Regions from separate parts of the Micromonospora sp. WMMD812 genome, predicted to be linked through region 1. Evidence: riboswitches for the same ligand, from Rfam matches in the RefSeq annotation. Region 1 holds a riboswitch; the other holds the start of a gene.
What was found. Region 1 has a riboswitch for cobalamin ahead of O7603_RS32890 (CbtB domain-containing protein). Riboswitches for the same ligand answer to the same signal wherever they lie in the genome.
Positions count from the first base shown of each region.

Region 1 (6,143 bases):
GACCGTCCGGCCGAGGCGCTGACGACGGCGCAGCGGGCTCTGGAGCTGGCGACGAACCCGGCCGAACGGGAGCTGATGTCGCGGCGGGTGGGTGAGCTGAGGCGCCGGCGGTGAGACCGGCGCCCCAACGGCACCGCTATTCCCGGCTCATCACCGGACGGACCTCCAGCGCGCTCATCCCGGCGGCGAGTGGCCAGGTGGCCGCGATCCGCGCGGCCTCGTCGACGTCGTCGCACTCCAGCATGACGATCCCGCCGATGACCTCCTTGAGTTCCAGGTACGGCCCGTCGGTGACCACCGGCTGGCCGTTCGCGTCGGCGCGCACCGTCCGTGCCGCGTCCCGGGGCTGCAGCTCGGCCCCGCCGTCGGCGATCTTTCCGGTCGGCTGCCACCGCTCGAACCACTCGTAGACCTGCTTCATCACGTCCTGCTCGTCGGCCGGGGACAGCGCGGTCCACTCGCGGTCGTCGCCGAAGATCAGCATCGCGTACTTCATCGTTGCTCCTCCTGGTGGGAGACGCTGTGTCGTCGAAGTGACGAACGGCCGGCACCGGTCCTCGACAGGTTCCGCCGAATGTCCCGCCGGAAGTTCCGGCGGCCACCGGCTCTTCCTACTCCCGAGTGTCGGGCAGGTACGTCGGAGCAACGCCGGTGCGCGCCCGCATGGCCGCGGTCACTCGCGCGCCCGTGCCCGGCGTCATCAGTGGCAACGCCTGCGCGAGCGAGAGGAACGCGCACTCGCGTACCTCGCCGTTGGCCAGCCGGATTGCGACGTCGTCGGGCACCTGGCCGCAGTCGAAGAGGAAGTAGACCATCGGTTCCGCCCGGTACCGGTGGGTCGGCAGCCAGTCGACGACGAGCAGCCGAGCGGGCACGACACGCACACCGATCTCTTCGGCCACCTCCCGGGCACAGGCTTGCTCGGGAGTCTCACCAGCTTCGACGTCGCCGCCCGGCGGCACCCAGTCCGGCCGGTAGGTTGGCTGGGTCAGCAGAATCCGGCCCTGCTGGTCGGCGATGAGCGCGTCGGCCACCACGGTCACCGGGGTTATGGAGCTGACGCCTGCGGGGCGCGTCAAACCGGACCCTCCGAAATCTCGGCCATGAACCAGGCGGGCACCGGCCGGGCGATCTCCCTCGACATCAGGGACAGCGTCATCCGTTCCGCGCGGCATTGCCCAGATAAAGCGACGATTGTTCACATAGCCTGACTATATGCACATGGCCGAACCGGATCCGGAGCGGGCCGACGACGAGCGGAAGCGTGTCGAGAACGCGGTCCGCCCGCGCCGCGAGCCGCCTGCGATGGTGCCGTTGCGGCATGCGATCACCAGCGCCATCGGTCCACTGCTCGTCGCGCTGATCATCGGGAGCGGGTTCATCGCCGCCTACGTCGGCGCCCTGCACGACCCCAAGCCGAAGGACGTTCCGGTCGGCGTGATCCGCGGCGACCAGCCCGCGGAGAACCTCCTGGCCGCTGTCCGGACGCAGGGCCGGCAGCTCAAGGCGACCGAGTACGACGACCGCACCGCCGCCGAGCGGGCGCTCGACCGGCGCGAGATCTACGCGGTGCTGGCCAGCGCGAGCGACCCACCCGGACTGACCCTGACCATCGCCAGCGCCGCCGGGCCCCCGGCCACCGAGTTGATCAAACGGATTCTGACGGTCGCGACCCAACGCGCGCAGGTGCCGCTCACAGTGACCGACGCCGCACCTGTCGACGACGACGACCCACGCGGGGTGGTGCCGTTCTACATGGCCATCGGCCTGGTCATCGGCGGCTACTTCGGCGGCATCGCCCTCAATCTGACGTTGGGCACGGTGCCCCGCAACGTGGCCCGGGCGGGTCTGCGGATCAGCGGCCTCGCCCTGCACGCCGCCCTGCTCGGGCTCGCCGGTGCGCTCCTCGCCGGCCCCGGTCTGGGAGTCTGGGACCGGCACCTGGTCAGCCTCTTCGGCGCCGGGGCGCTCCTGGCCTTCGCCGCCGCGCTCTTCGCGGCCGCCGTGCAGAGCTGGCTCGCGCGGCTCGGCACCGGGTTGATCATCTTGTTGCTGGTGGTGCTGGGTAATCCCGGCTCCGGCGGCATCTACCCGCCCGAGTTCCTGCCCGGGTTCTTCCGGAGCGTCCACCTGTGGGACATCCCAGGGCTGGGCTCCGATCTGATCAAGTCGGTGATCTACTTTCCGGAAGCGGCCTTCTGGCCGGCGGCCAAGCTCGCCATCTGGTGCGTCGCCAGCATGATCGTGCTCTTCGCCGCCACCGTGGTCCTCGGTCGGCCGCGCGCCCGCGCCGCGCACGCCCGCGCCGACCGGACCGAACCGGGGTGATCCGCCACGGGCGGATCCGGTGGACCGCGGCGCCTCCGGGAGCGGCTTCCGGCTTGGTCAGGTCAACGGGCCGGCCGTCGTACGCAGCGTCCACCTGGCGGGACCACCACGAAGGACGGTCGCGGTGAGCGGGGCTATGTCGATCCGCCAGAACGACGCGGGCGTGGCGTGGATCGCGGTCACGATGCAGGCGCGGATCACCATCGGATGGGTGACGGCGATGATTGTGCGCGCCGCGTCGGGCAGCGCCCGCAGCCAACCCGCGGTCCGGTCCAGCAGGTCGCGCAGGCACTCGCCGCCGTGTGGCGCGGCAGCCGGGTCGGTCAGCCATGCGGCGATCGCGTCCGGCTCGCCCGCCGCGACCTCGTCGAGGGTACGGCCGGCCCAGGTGCCGAGGTCGCCGTCGCGCAGGTCCTCGTCGACGGTTGGCGTGAGCCCGAGCGCGGTGGCGGTCTGCACGCACCGTCGTGCCGGCCCGCAGCGCACCTCGTCGGCGCGGGGCAGCGCGCCGACGAGGGCGGTCGCGGCGGCCAACCCGTGCGCGTCGAGTGGCTCGTCCCGTGGAAAGGCGGCGGCGCGGGTGGCCGTGGTCGGTGCGTGGCTGACGAGGATCAGGCGACTGCTCATGCTGCCAACCTCCGACTCGTCGGTGTCGTCCGACAGGTTGCGACCATCACCGCTGCGGACGACGGCTCACCCGTTGACACCGCTCGCCGGCGTCCGTACCGTCCGGGGCACCAGCGTGACGGTCGGAGGAAGCCGGTGAAATCCCGGCACGGTCGCGCCACTGTAACCGGGCCTTGCGGGCGGAGCCCCACAAGGCCGGGAGTCAGACCCTCCCCGTCACGGCACCCACTATGGGACGCGTGATCCCGAGGAGGTCCATGTCATGGCAGACGTGTCGCTGCCCACCCCCACCGCCGTGCCGCTACCGGCCGCCGTGCCGCTGCGCCAGATCCTGCCCTGGGCGCTCTTCGGCACTCTGCTCGCGGCCGTGCTGCTCTACTTCGTCGGCGTCGAGCAGGGCGTCCTCTCCGTGTTCGCCGGCGAGACGGTGCACGAGTTCGTGCACGACGGACGCCACCTGCTCGGCTTCCCCTGCCACTGAGCCCGGCCGGAGACCTCATGCTGTCCGCACGCTCGCTCCTCGTCCGCGGCATGCTCGTCGGGCTCGCCGCCGGCGCCGCCGCCTTCCTCTTCGCCACCGCCTTCGGTGAGGGCCCGGTCGGCCAGGCCATCGACTTCGAAGCCGCCCACGCCGCCTCGCACGCCGGACACGCCGAGGCCGGCGAACCCGAACTGGTGAGCCGCACCGTACAAAGCACGGTCGGCCTCGCCACCGCCACCGTGGTGTACGGGGTCGCGCTCGGCGGCCTGTTCGCGCTCGCCTTCGCCGTCGCGTACGGCCGGATCGGCCGCTTCACCGCACGCGCGACCGCCGCGCTGGTCGCCCTCGGCGGCTTCGTGACCGTCGCGTTCGTGCCCTTTCTCAAGTATCCGGCCAACCCGCCGGCCACCGGCAATCCGGACACCCTCGGACAACGGACCGGCCTGTACTTCCTCATGATCGTCATCGCGGTCGCCGCCGGCCTGCTGGCCGTCTCCTTCGGACGCTGGCTGCACCCTCGACTCGGCGGATGGAACGCCACCATCCTGGCCGCCGTCGCGTTCGCCGTCGTCATCGCGATCGTCCACATCGCCCTGCCCACGATCAGCGAGGTGCCTGACGGGTTCCCCGCCCTGGTGCTCTGGAACTTCCGGCTCGCCTCACTCGGCACCCAACTCGTCACCTGGGCCACGCTCGGCCTGCTCTTCGGCGCGCTCGTCGACCGGCACGTCCACGCACGCGCGGTGCCGACCTCAGCGCCGGCGCTCTCGGCATGAGCCGAGGTCTGGCGCTCTCGGCGTGAGCCGAGGTCTGGCGCCCTCCGGCGACGCGCCGATCACGGACATCAGGTAGTCGGGTTCCGCGTCGCCCCCGTCGGTGGAGCCACCGCCGAGGCCCTTGGTCGCGGCGGTGGTCACCGGACGCGCGCTCGCGCGAAGGCCGACGACCGCCGCGTTGCCCGGGACCCACCACGACGTGCCAATCCGCCCGGACACGCGGCGGAGTTGCCGCCCTCCCCACCAGAGTGCGGCGGCGGCTGGGCGGACGAGCGCCCGGATCGGACCCCAGCTCGAACGCCGGGCATCTCGGATGTGAACAGGGGCGCATCGGCTTCCTCGAGCCTTGATCTTGCTGCTAGCTTGTTGCCAATATTGTGCAGAAGCAATAGTGGTGCAGCTAGGAGTGCGGCGATGACCACCAGCCTGCTGACGGAGCAGGATGACCCGCTCGGTGTCGCGGCGCAGCGACGCCGCACCGGGACATGGCTGCTCGTGCTGACGGTCGGGCTGGTCCTGACCGGGGTGGTCGCGGTCGGGTCCGGTGCCATCGGGATCCCTCCGGTGACCGTGGCGCGGATCATCGGGCACCAGCTGTTCGGGTTTCCCGGTGACGTGACCTGGACGCTGCCGCAGGAAGCCATCGTCTGGCAGGTCCGGCTGCCCCGGGTGCTGCTCGGCATGCTCGTGGGCGCCGGACTGGCGGTGTGCGGGGTGGCCCTGCAGGCCATGGTGCGCAACGTGCTGGCCGACCCCTATCTGCTCGGCATCAACTCCGGGGCCTCCAGTGGCGCCGCCGCGGCGATCCTGTTCGGCGCCGGCGCGGGTTTCGGGCAGTACGCCCTGTCCACCAGCGCCTTCGTCGGCGCGCTCGCGGCATCGTTGCTGGTCTTCCTGATCGCGCGCAGCGGCGGCCGGGTGACCTCGATTCGACTGCTGCTGTCCGGGGTCGCGGTCGGCTACGCGCTGTACGCCACCACCAGCTTCCTGATCTTCGCGTCCGGGTCAGCCGAAGGCGCGCGCTCGGTGATGTTCTGGCTGCTCGGCTCCTTGGGCCTGGCCCGGTGGAACGCCCTGCTGGTGGTGGCCGCGGTCGTGCTGGGTGGCGCGATCCTGTACCTGACCGTCGCCGGTCGGCGGCTCGATGTCCTGGCCATCGGCGACGAGACCGCGCAGACCCTGGGTGTATCGCCCGCCCTGTTCCGGATGCGCCTGCTCGTGGTCGTCTCCCTCAGCGTCGGCGTGCTGGTCTCCGCGGCCGGCAGCATCGGCTTCATCGGGCTCGTCGTGCCTCACCTGGCCCGGCGCCTCGTCGGATCGCCGCACGTACGGGTGGTGCCGGTGGCCGCCCTGCTCGGGGCCATCCTGCTGGTCTGGGCCGACGTGCTCGCGCGGGTGTTGCTGGCCCCGCAGGAGATCCCGATCGGCATCATCACCTCCCTGCTCGGCGCCCCGTTCCTGGTGGTCCTGATCCGTCGTCTGCACGCCTCCGGCGCCTGAGCGCCACAGCCGTGAAGGAGAAACCATGAAGGCAACCCGTCTCGCCGTCACCGCCGCCGCGTCCGCCGTTGTGCTGCTCGCGACCGCGTGCGGAGGCGGTGACAAGCCGACCGATGCCGGGCAGGGATACCCGCTCACCGTCACCAACTGCGGGGCCGAGGTCACCTTCCCCGCCGCGCCGAAGCGGGTCGTCCTGCTCAAGAGCGCGGCCGTGCCGTACCTGCACTCCCTCGGCGTCATGGACCGCGTCACCGCCCGCGCCGGGCAGTACCCGAAGGAGTACTACGACGCCGCGACCCTCGCCGAGCTGGACCGGATCCCGCTGCTGACCAACAAGACCGACACGAGCGGCCACCTGCAGATCTCCAAGGAGGTGGTGATCAGCCAGCAGCCGGACCTGGTGCTCGGCGAGGTCGACAACCTGTCCCGCG
Region 1 is NZ_CP114904.1:7,112,885-7,119,027, reverse strand. Features, by position in the region: gene O7603_RS32915 (DUF6596 domain-containing protein) at 1-114, shown strand, start outside; gene O7603_RS32910 (YciI family protein) at 137-496, opposite strand; gene O7603_RS32905 (NUDIX hydrolase) at 612-1,079, opposite strand; gene O7603_RS32900 (hypothetical protein) at 1,216-2,328, shown strand; gene O7603_RS32895 (histidine phosphatase family protein) at 2,386-2,955, opposite strand; cobalamin riboswitch at 3,044-3,186, shown strand; gene O7603_RS32890 (CbtB domain-containing protein) at 3,218-3,436, shown strand; gene O7603_RS32885 (CbtA family protein) at 3,454-4,212, shown strand; gene O7603_RS32880 (iron ABC transporter permease) at 4,627-5,712, shown strand; gene O7603_RS32875 (ABC transporter substrate-binding protein) at 5,738-6,143, shown strand, end outside.

Region 2 (6,143 bases), 120 kb from region 1:
CCGTCGTTCAACTGGCGCAAGCACCTCGACGATGCGTCCATCGCCAAGTTCCAGCGGGAACTCGGCCACATGGGGTACCGGTTCCAGTTCATCACCCTGGCCGGCTTCCACGCTCTCAACTACTCGATGTTCGACCTGGCCCGCGGGTATGCCAGCGACGGAATGTCCGCCTACGTGGCGCTGCAGGAGCGCGAGTTCGCCGCCGAGTCCGCCGGCTACACCGCCGTCAAGCACCAGCGCGAGGTCGGCACCGGATACTTCGACTTGATCAGCACCGTGCTCAACCCGGCCGCCGAGACCACCGCCCTGCGCGGCTCCACGGAGGAGGAGCAGTTCGCATGAGATACGAGGTGATCGGCCCGATGGCCGAACGGTTCGACGAGGTGCTCACCGCCGAGGCGCTGCAGTTCCTGGTCGCACTGGACAGCGAGTTCGCCGCCCGCCGGGTCGCCCTCCTGGATACCCGACGGGCCCGCCGGGATCGGTACGCTGCCGGCGAGTTGCCCGACTTCCTGCCGGAGACCGCCGCGATCCGCGCCGACCCCAGCTGGCGGGTGGCGCCACCTGCCCCTGGCCTGCTCGACCGGCGGGTCGAGATCACCGGACCCACCGATCGCAAGATGACCGTCAACGCGCTCAACTCCGGGGCGAAGGTGTGGCTCGCCGACTTCGAGGATGCCACCGCCCCCACCTGGCACAACGTCATCGCCGGGCAGCTCAACCTGATCAACGCGCTGGACCGGCGGATCGACTTCACCGACGCGCGCGGCAAACGGTACGCCCTCGGCGACCAGCTGGCGACGATCGTGGTCCGCCCACGCGGCTGGCACCTGGTGGAGAAGGGCATCGCCGTGGACGGACGGCCGATCTCCGCCAGCCTGGTCGACTTCGGGCTCTACCTGTTCCACTGCGCCCGCCGGCAGCTCGACATCGGCGCCGGCCCGTACTTCTACCTGGCCAAGCTGGAGAGCCAACGCGAGGCGCGGCTGTGGAACGACATCTTCGTGTTCGCCCAGCGCTACCTGGGACTACCGCAGGGCACCATCCGGGCGACCACGCTGGTCGAGACCATCACCGCCGCGTTCGAGATGGAAGAGATCCTGTACGAGCTGCGCGAGCACTCGGCGGGGCTGAACGCCGGGCGATGGGACTACATCTTCAGCGTGATCAAGAACTTCGGGCATTGGCCGGACTTCGTCCTGCCGGACCGGTCTGAGATCACCATGACGGTGCCGTTCATGCGCGCCTACACCGAGCTGCTCGTACGCACCTGTCATCGACGCGGAGCGCACGCCATCGGGGGGATGGCCGCGTACATCCCCAGCCGGGACCCGAAGGCCAACGAGGTGGCCCTCGGCCGAGTGCGGGCGGACAAGCAGCGAGAGGCAGGCGACGGGTTCGACGGCTCCTGGGTGGCCCACCCGGGCCTGGTGGACGCCTGTCGGGAGGAGTTCGACGCGGTGCTGGGCGAGCGCCCGAATCAGCTCGACCGGCTCCGGGACGACGTCAGCGTCACCGCCGTCGACCTGCTCGCCGTCGACAAGACGCCGGGTCAGGCGACCGCAGCGGGGTTACGGGCCAACATCGCGGTCGCGCTGCGCTACATCGACGCCTGGCTCGGCGGTGTCGGCGCGGTGGCGCTGTGGAACCTGATGGAGGACGCGGCGACCGCCGAGATCGCGCGCTGCCAGGTCTGGCAGTGGCTGCATCACGGCACTCCGCTGGCCGACGGCGGGCGTGTCACCGACGACCTGGTTCGGTCGATCCTCGCGGAGGAGCTTGCCGCCCTGGCCGCGGAGCGCGACGGCAGCGACCGGGACCGCGCCGAGCAGGCCGCGCGGATCGTCGAGGACACCGCGCTCGGCGAGAACCTACCGGCGTTCTTCACCACCGCCGCGTACGCCCGGCATCTCGGTCCGGACCGGATACCCGCCATGCCGGTCGGCTGACAGAGGACGTCACCGTGCCGGAGCCGGGGACCTCGGGTCCTCCCGGCTCCGGCCGGGGCGTGCCCGTCGGAGTCCCGAGGCCAAGAGGGCACCGCGCGGACGGTGAACGGGTGGCAGGAGGATCGGCGCCGCGCCAGCCGGCGGCCTGGTGCGTCGACCCGCCGTGGATCGTGGCTCCAGGATGGGAGCCGGTGTTGGTTCGCGCGGGCCCGATCGGCCCGGGCGTCGTAAGAGGGAACCCGGTGTGAATCCGGGACTGCCCCGCAGCGGTGAGTGGGAACGACCGCCGTCACACGCACTGGACGCCACGCCGGGTCCGGGAAGCGACGGCCACTAGGAGACCGGATTCGTCCGGTGGCGCCCGCGAGTCCGAAGACCTGCCCACGCCGCGTGTGCAGTCGCATGCGCGCCGACGGCCTCGCGGGAGGGCCCAGGGCGAGGCGGGTGCATCTCCGGCCCTGCCTCCACCTTCCCGAGCCGGGATCGCCGAACCGGGAAGGAATTGCACGGCACATGACGTCCTCGACCACTCCGGGCTATGGATTCGCCGACGCGTGGCACTCCGCGGCAAGTGTGGACCCGGACGACGCCCGGCCGGCGGATGACGAGGACGTGATGCGGGAACTCGCCTCGTACATCGGCCCATCTCCTACGTCGCGGGTGCCCCGGTGCTGGAAAACCTGCATCGGTTCGCCATCTTCACGCTCTTGACCTCAACCGCGGGATGGGACACCGGCCGCGCCATCACCAACACCGTGGCGATCCTCGTGGTCGGTCCGGCCGTCCTGGCCACGCTGCGACGGGCCTCGCGGAAGGCCTCGTACGGGATCGCGGCGACGTTCTCCAGTCCCAGGCCGCGCGGTCACGAGCGATCGCCTGCCGCCAGCCGGCCAATGCCGGTCGAGCGCGAGCCGTCCCAGGTCGAGGCGGAACGCCTACGGGGCGCCGGCTCCTTCGAGGAAGGGACCGCCCCGACAAGTCCCGCGACATCAGATGCGTGAGGCGGCTCACGGGCCGTCTGGCGCCGAGAGCAAGCATCAAACGGCGGCGGTGACGAACGGTCGAGCGGTGGTTGCGCGCTCACCTGAGGCGAGATCTGCGTGACCCTCCGCTGCGACACGCCGACACAGCATCTGGTGTTGCGGAGTCTTCGCCGCGCCCATATATGGTGTCACTTGCAGCTGGTTCGGCTACCGGTCGGTGGTAGTCGAGGCAAGAGGGAACCCGGTGTGAATCCGGGACTGCCCCGCAGCGGTGAGTGGGAACGACCGCCGTCACACAGCACTGGACCGCGAGGTCTGGGAAGCGACGGCCAGTAGGCGACAGGTGTCCTGTCACGCCCACGAGTCCGAAGACCTGCCAGCGCGCCGCACGCGTCGCGTGCGGCGGTCGAAGGCCGCGTGGGACGGCCGACGCCATCAGCCAGCCAGTCATGGCGGGCGCGCCGTCAGGCGACCAGTGGCGTTCCTCCTGCGCGATCGTCGACCTCGTGGACAGGCGTGAGGAGGGGGACATGACGGCGACGCAGGAAAAGGCCGCAGCCGACCAGGCAGTGCCGGAGCAGCGTCGGCATGTGATGCGGGTCCGTAAGCGCAACGGCCACACCGAGCCGGTGGACGTCAACAAGATCGTCAAGGCGGTGGAACGGTGGGTCGCCGACCTTGACGAGGTGGACCCGCTACGGGTTGCCACGAAGACGATCAGCGGGCTGTACGACGGGGCGACCACGGCCGAACTGGACAAGCTGTCGATCCAGACGGCGGCGGAGCTGATCGGCGAGGAGCCGCAGTATTCGAAGTTGGCGGCGCGGCTGCTGGCCGCGTTCGTGGACAAGGAGGTCCGTGGGCAGGGTGTGGCGAGCTTCAGCCAGTCCATCGCGTACGCCCATGGCCTGGGATTGATCGGGGACGAGACCGCGACGTTCGTGGCGCGTAACGCGCGAAAGCTCGACGACGCCGTGGACCCGGACGGGGATCTGCGGTTCGAGTACTTCGGCCTGCGGACGGTCGCGGATCGGTACCTGTTGCGGCATCCGGAGTCGCGGTTGGTGGTCGAGACGCCGCAGTACTGGCTGTTGCGGGTCGCCTGTGGGCTGTCGCAGACGCCGGGCGAGGCGATCGGGTTCTACCGTCTGATGTCCAGCCTGGCGTATCTGCCGAGTTCGCCCACGTTGTTCAACTCCGGGACCCGGCACACCCAGATGTCGTCGTGCTTCCTGGTGGACTCTCCGCGCGACGAACTCGACTCGATCTACGAGCGGTACCACCAGGTCGCCAAGCTGTCGAAGTTCTCGGGAGGGATCGGCATCTCGTGGTCGCGCGTGCGGTCCCGGGGTGCGCTGATCCGCGGCACGAATGGCAAGTCGAACGGCATCGTGCCGTTTCTCAAGACGCTCGACGCCGGGGTGGCCGCGGTCAACCAGGGTGGCCGGCGCAAGGGCGCGGCCTGCGTCTACCTCGAGCCTTGGCACCCGGACATCGAGGAGTTCCTGGAGCTGCGGGACAACACCGGTGAGGAGTCCCGTCGTACGCACAATCTCAATCTGGCGAACTGGATCCCGGACGAGTTCATGCGGCGGGTCGAGGCGGACGGGGACTGGTCGTTGATCGACCCGTCCGACGCGCCCGAGCTGCCCGACCTGTTCGGCGAGGCGTTCGACGAGGCGTACCGGGCGGCAGAGAAGAAGTCCGTCCGGACCGTCAAGGCCCGGGATCTGTACGGGCGGATGATGCGGACTCTCGCGCAGACCGGCAACGGGTGGATGACGTTCAAGGACGCCTCGAACCGGCTGTCCAACCAGACCGGCCTGCCCGGCAACACCATCCACCTGTCCAACCTCTGCACCGAGATCCTCGAGGTGAACAGCGACGCGGAGACCGCCGTGTGCAATCTCGGCTCGGTCAACCTCGGCGCCCATGTCACCGCCGAGGGCGTCGACTGGGAGAAGCTGCGGGCGACGGTCCGTACCGCGGTGGTCTTCCTCGACCGGGTGATCGACATCAACTACTACCCGTCGGATCAGGCGGCGGTGTCGAACCCCCGCTGGCGTCCGGTCGGGCTCGGGTTGATGGGCCTGCAGGACGCGTTCTTCACGCTGCGGCTGCCGTTCGACTCTGCCGGAGCCAGGGAGCTGTCCACCCGGGTGCAGGAGGAGATCTTCCTGACGGCGCTGGAGACGTCGGCCGCGCTCGCCGAGCAGTTCGGCGTGCACCCCGCGTACACCGAGACCCGCGCCGCGAAGGGCGAGCTCCACCCGGACCTGTGGGGTGTCGAGCCCACCCAGCTCGACCGGTGGGCGGCGCTACGGTCGACGATCGCCGCGCACGGCCTGCGGAACTCCCTGCTGGTCGCGATCGCTCCGACCGCCACGATCGCCTCGATCGCCGGCTGCTACGAGTGCATCGAGCCGCAGGTATCCAATCTGTTCAAGCGCGAGACCATGTCCGGTGAGTTCCTCCAGATCAACACGTATCTGGTCCGTGAGCTGAAGGCGCGGGAGCTCTGGACGGCGCCGATCCGCGAACAGATCAAGCGCGCCGAGGGCTCGGTCCAGGGAATCGTCGACCTGCCAGCCGACGTGCGGGACCTGTTCCGTACCGCGTGGGAACTACCGCAGCGGGCCCTGATCGACCTGGCCGCCGCCCGCGCCCCGTTCATCGACCAGTCGCAGTCGCTGAACCTGTTCATGAGCGCGCCGACCATCGGCAAGCTCTCCTCGATGTACCTGTACGCCTGGAAGTCCGGGCTCAAGACCACCTACTACCTGCGGTCGCGTCCCGCGACCCGCATCCAGCAGGCGACCGTCGCCGTCACCCCGGCGCTCAAGCCGATCGTCGCCATGAGTGACGACGAGGCGCTGGCCTGCTCCCTGGAGAACCCGGAAAGCTGCGAGGCCTGCCAGTGACCACCATTCCCGAAACCCGCATCAGCACCAGTACCAGCGCCGGCGAGCGGCACATGCTGCTCGACCCCGGCATGGACCTGACCCTGCGGCCCATGCGCTACCCCCACTTCTTCGACCGGTTCAAGGACGCCATCAAGAACACCTGGACCGTCGAGGAGGTCGACCTCCACTCCGACCTCGCCGACCTGGCCAAGCTCTCCCCGGCGGAACAGCACCTGGTGTCCCGGCTCGTGGCGTTCTTCGCGACCGGCGACACCATCGTCGCCAACAACCTCGTGCTCAATCTCTAC
Region 2 is NZ_CP114904.1:6,988,989-6,995,131, reverse strand. Features, by position in the region: gene aceA (isocitrate lyase) at 1-342, shown strand, start outside; gene aceB (malate synthase A) at 339-1,949, shown strand; cobalamin riboswitch at 2,128-2,349, shown strand; partial or broken gene O7603_RS32210 (hypothetical protein) at 2,597-2,950, shown strand; cobalamin riboswitch at 3,115-3,328, shown strand; gene O7603_RS32205 (ribonucleoside-diphosphate reductase subunit alpha) at 3,463-5,853, shown strand; gene O7603_RS32200 (ribonucleotide-diphosphate reductase subunit beta) at 5,907-6,143, shown strand, end outside.
Region 2: it holds a riboswitch for cobalamin, as region 1 does, so the genes downstream of both, O7603_RS32205 (ribonucleoside-diphosphate reductase subunit alpha) here and O7603_RS32890 (CbtB domain-containing protein) in region 1, are expected to answer to the same signal.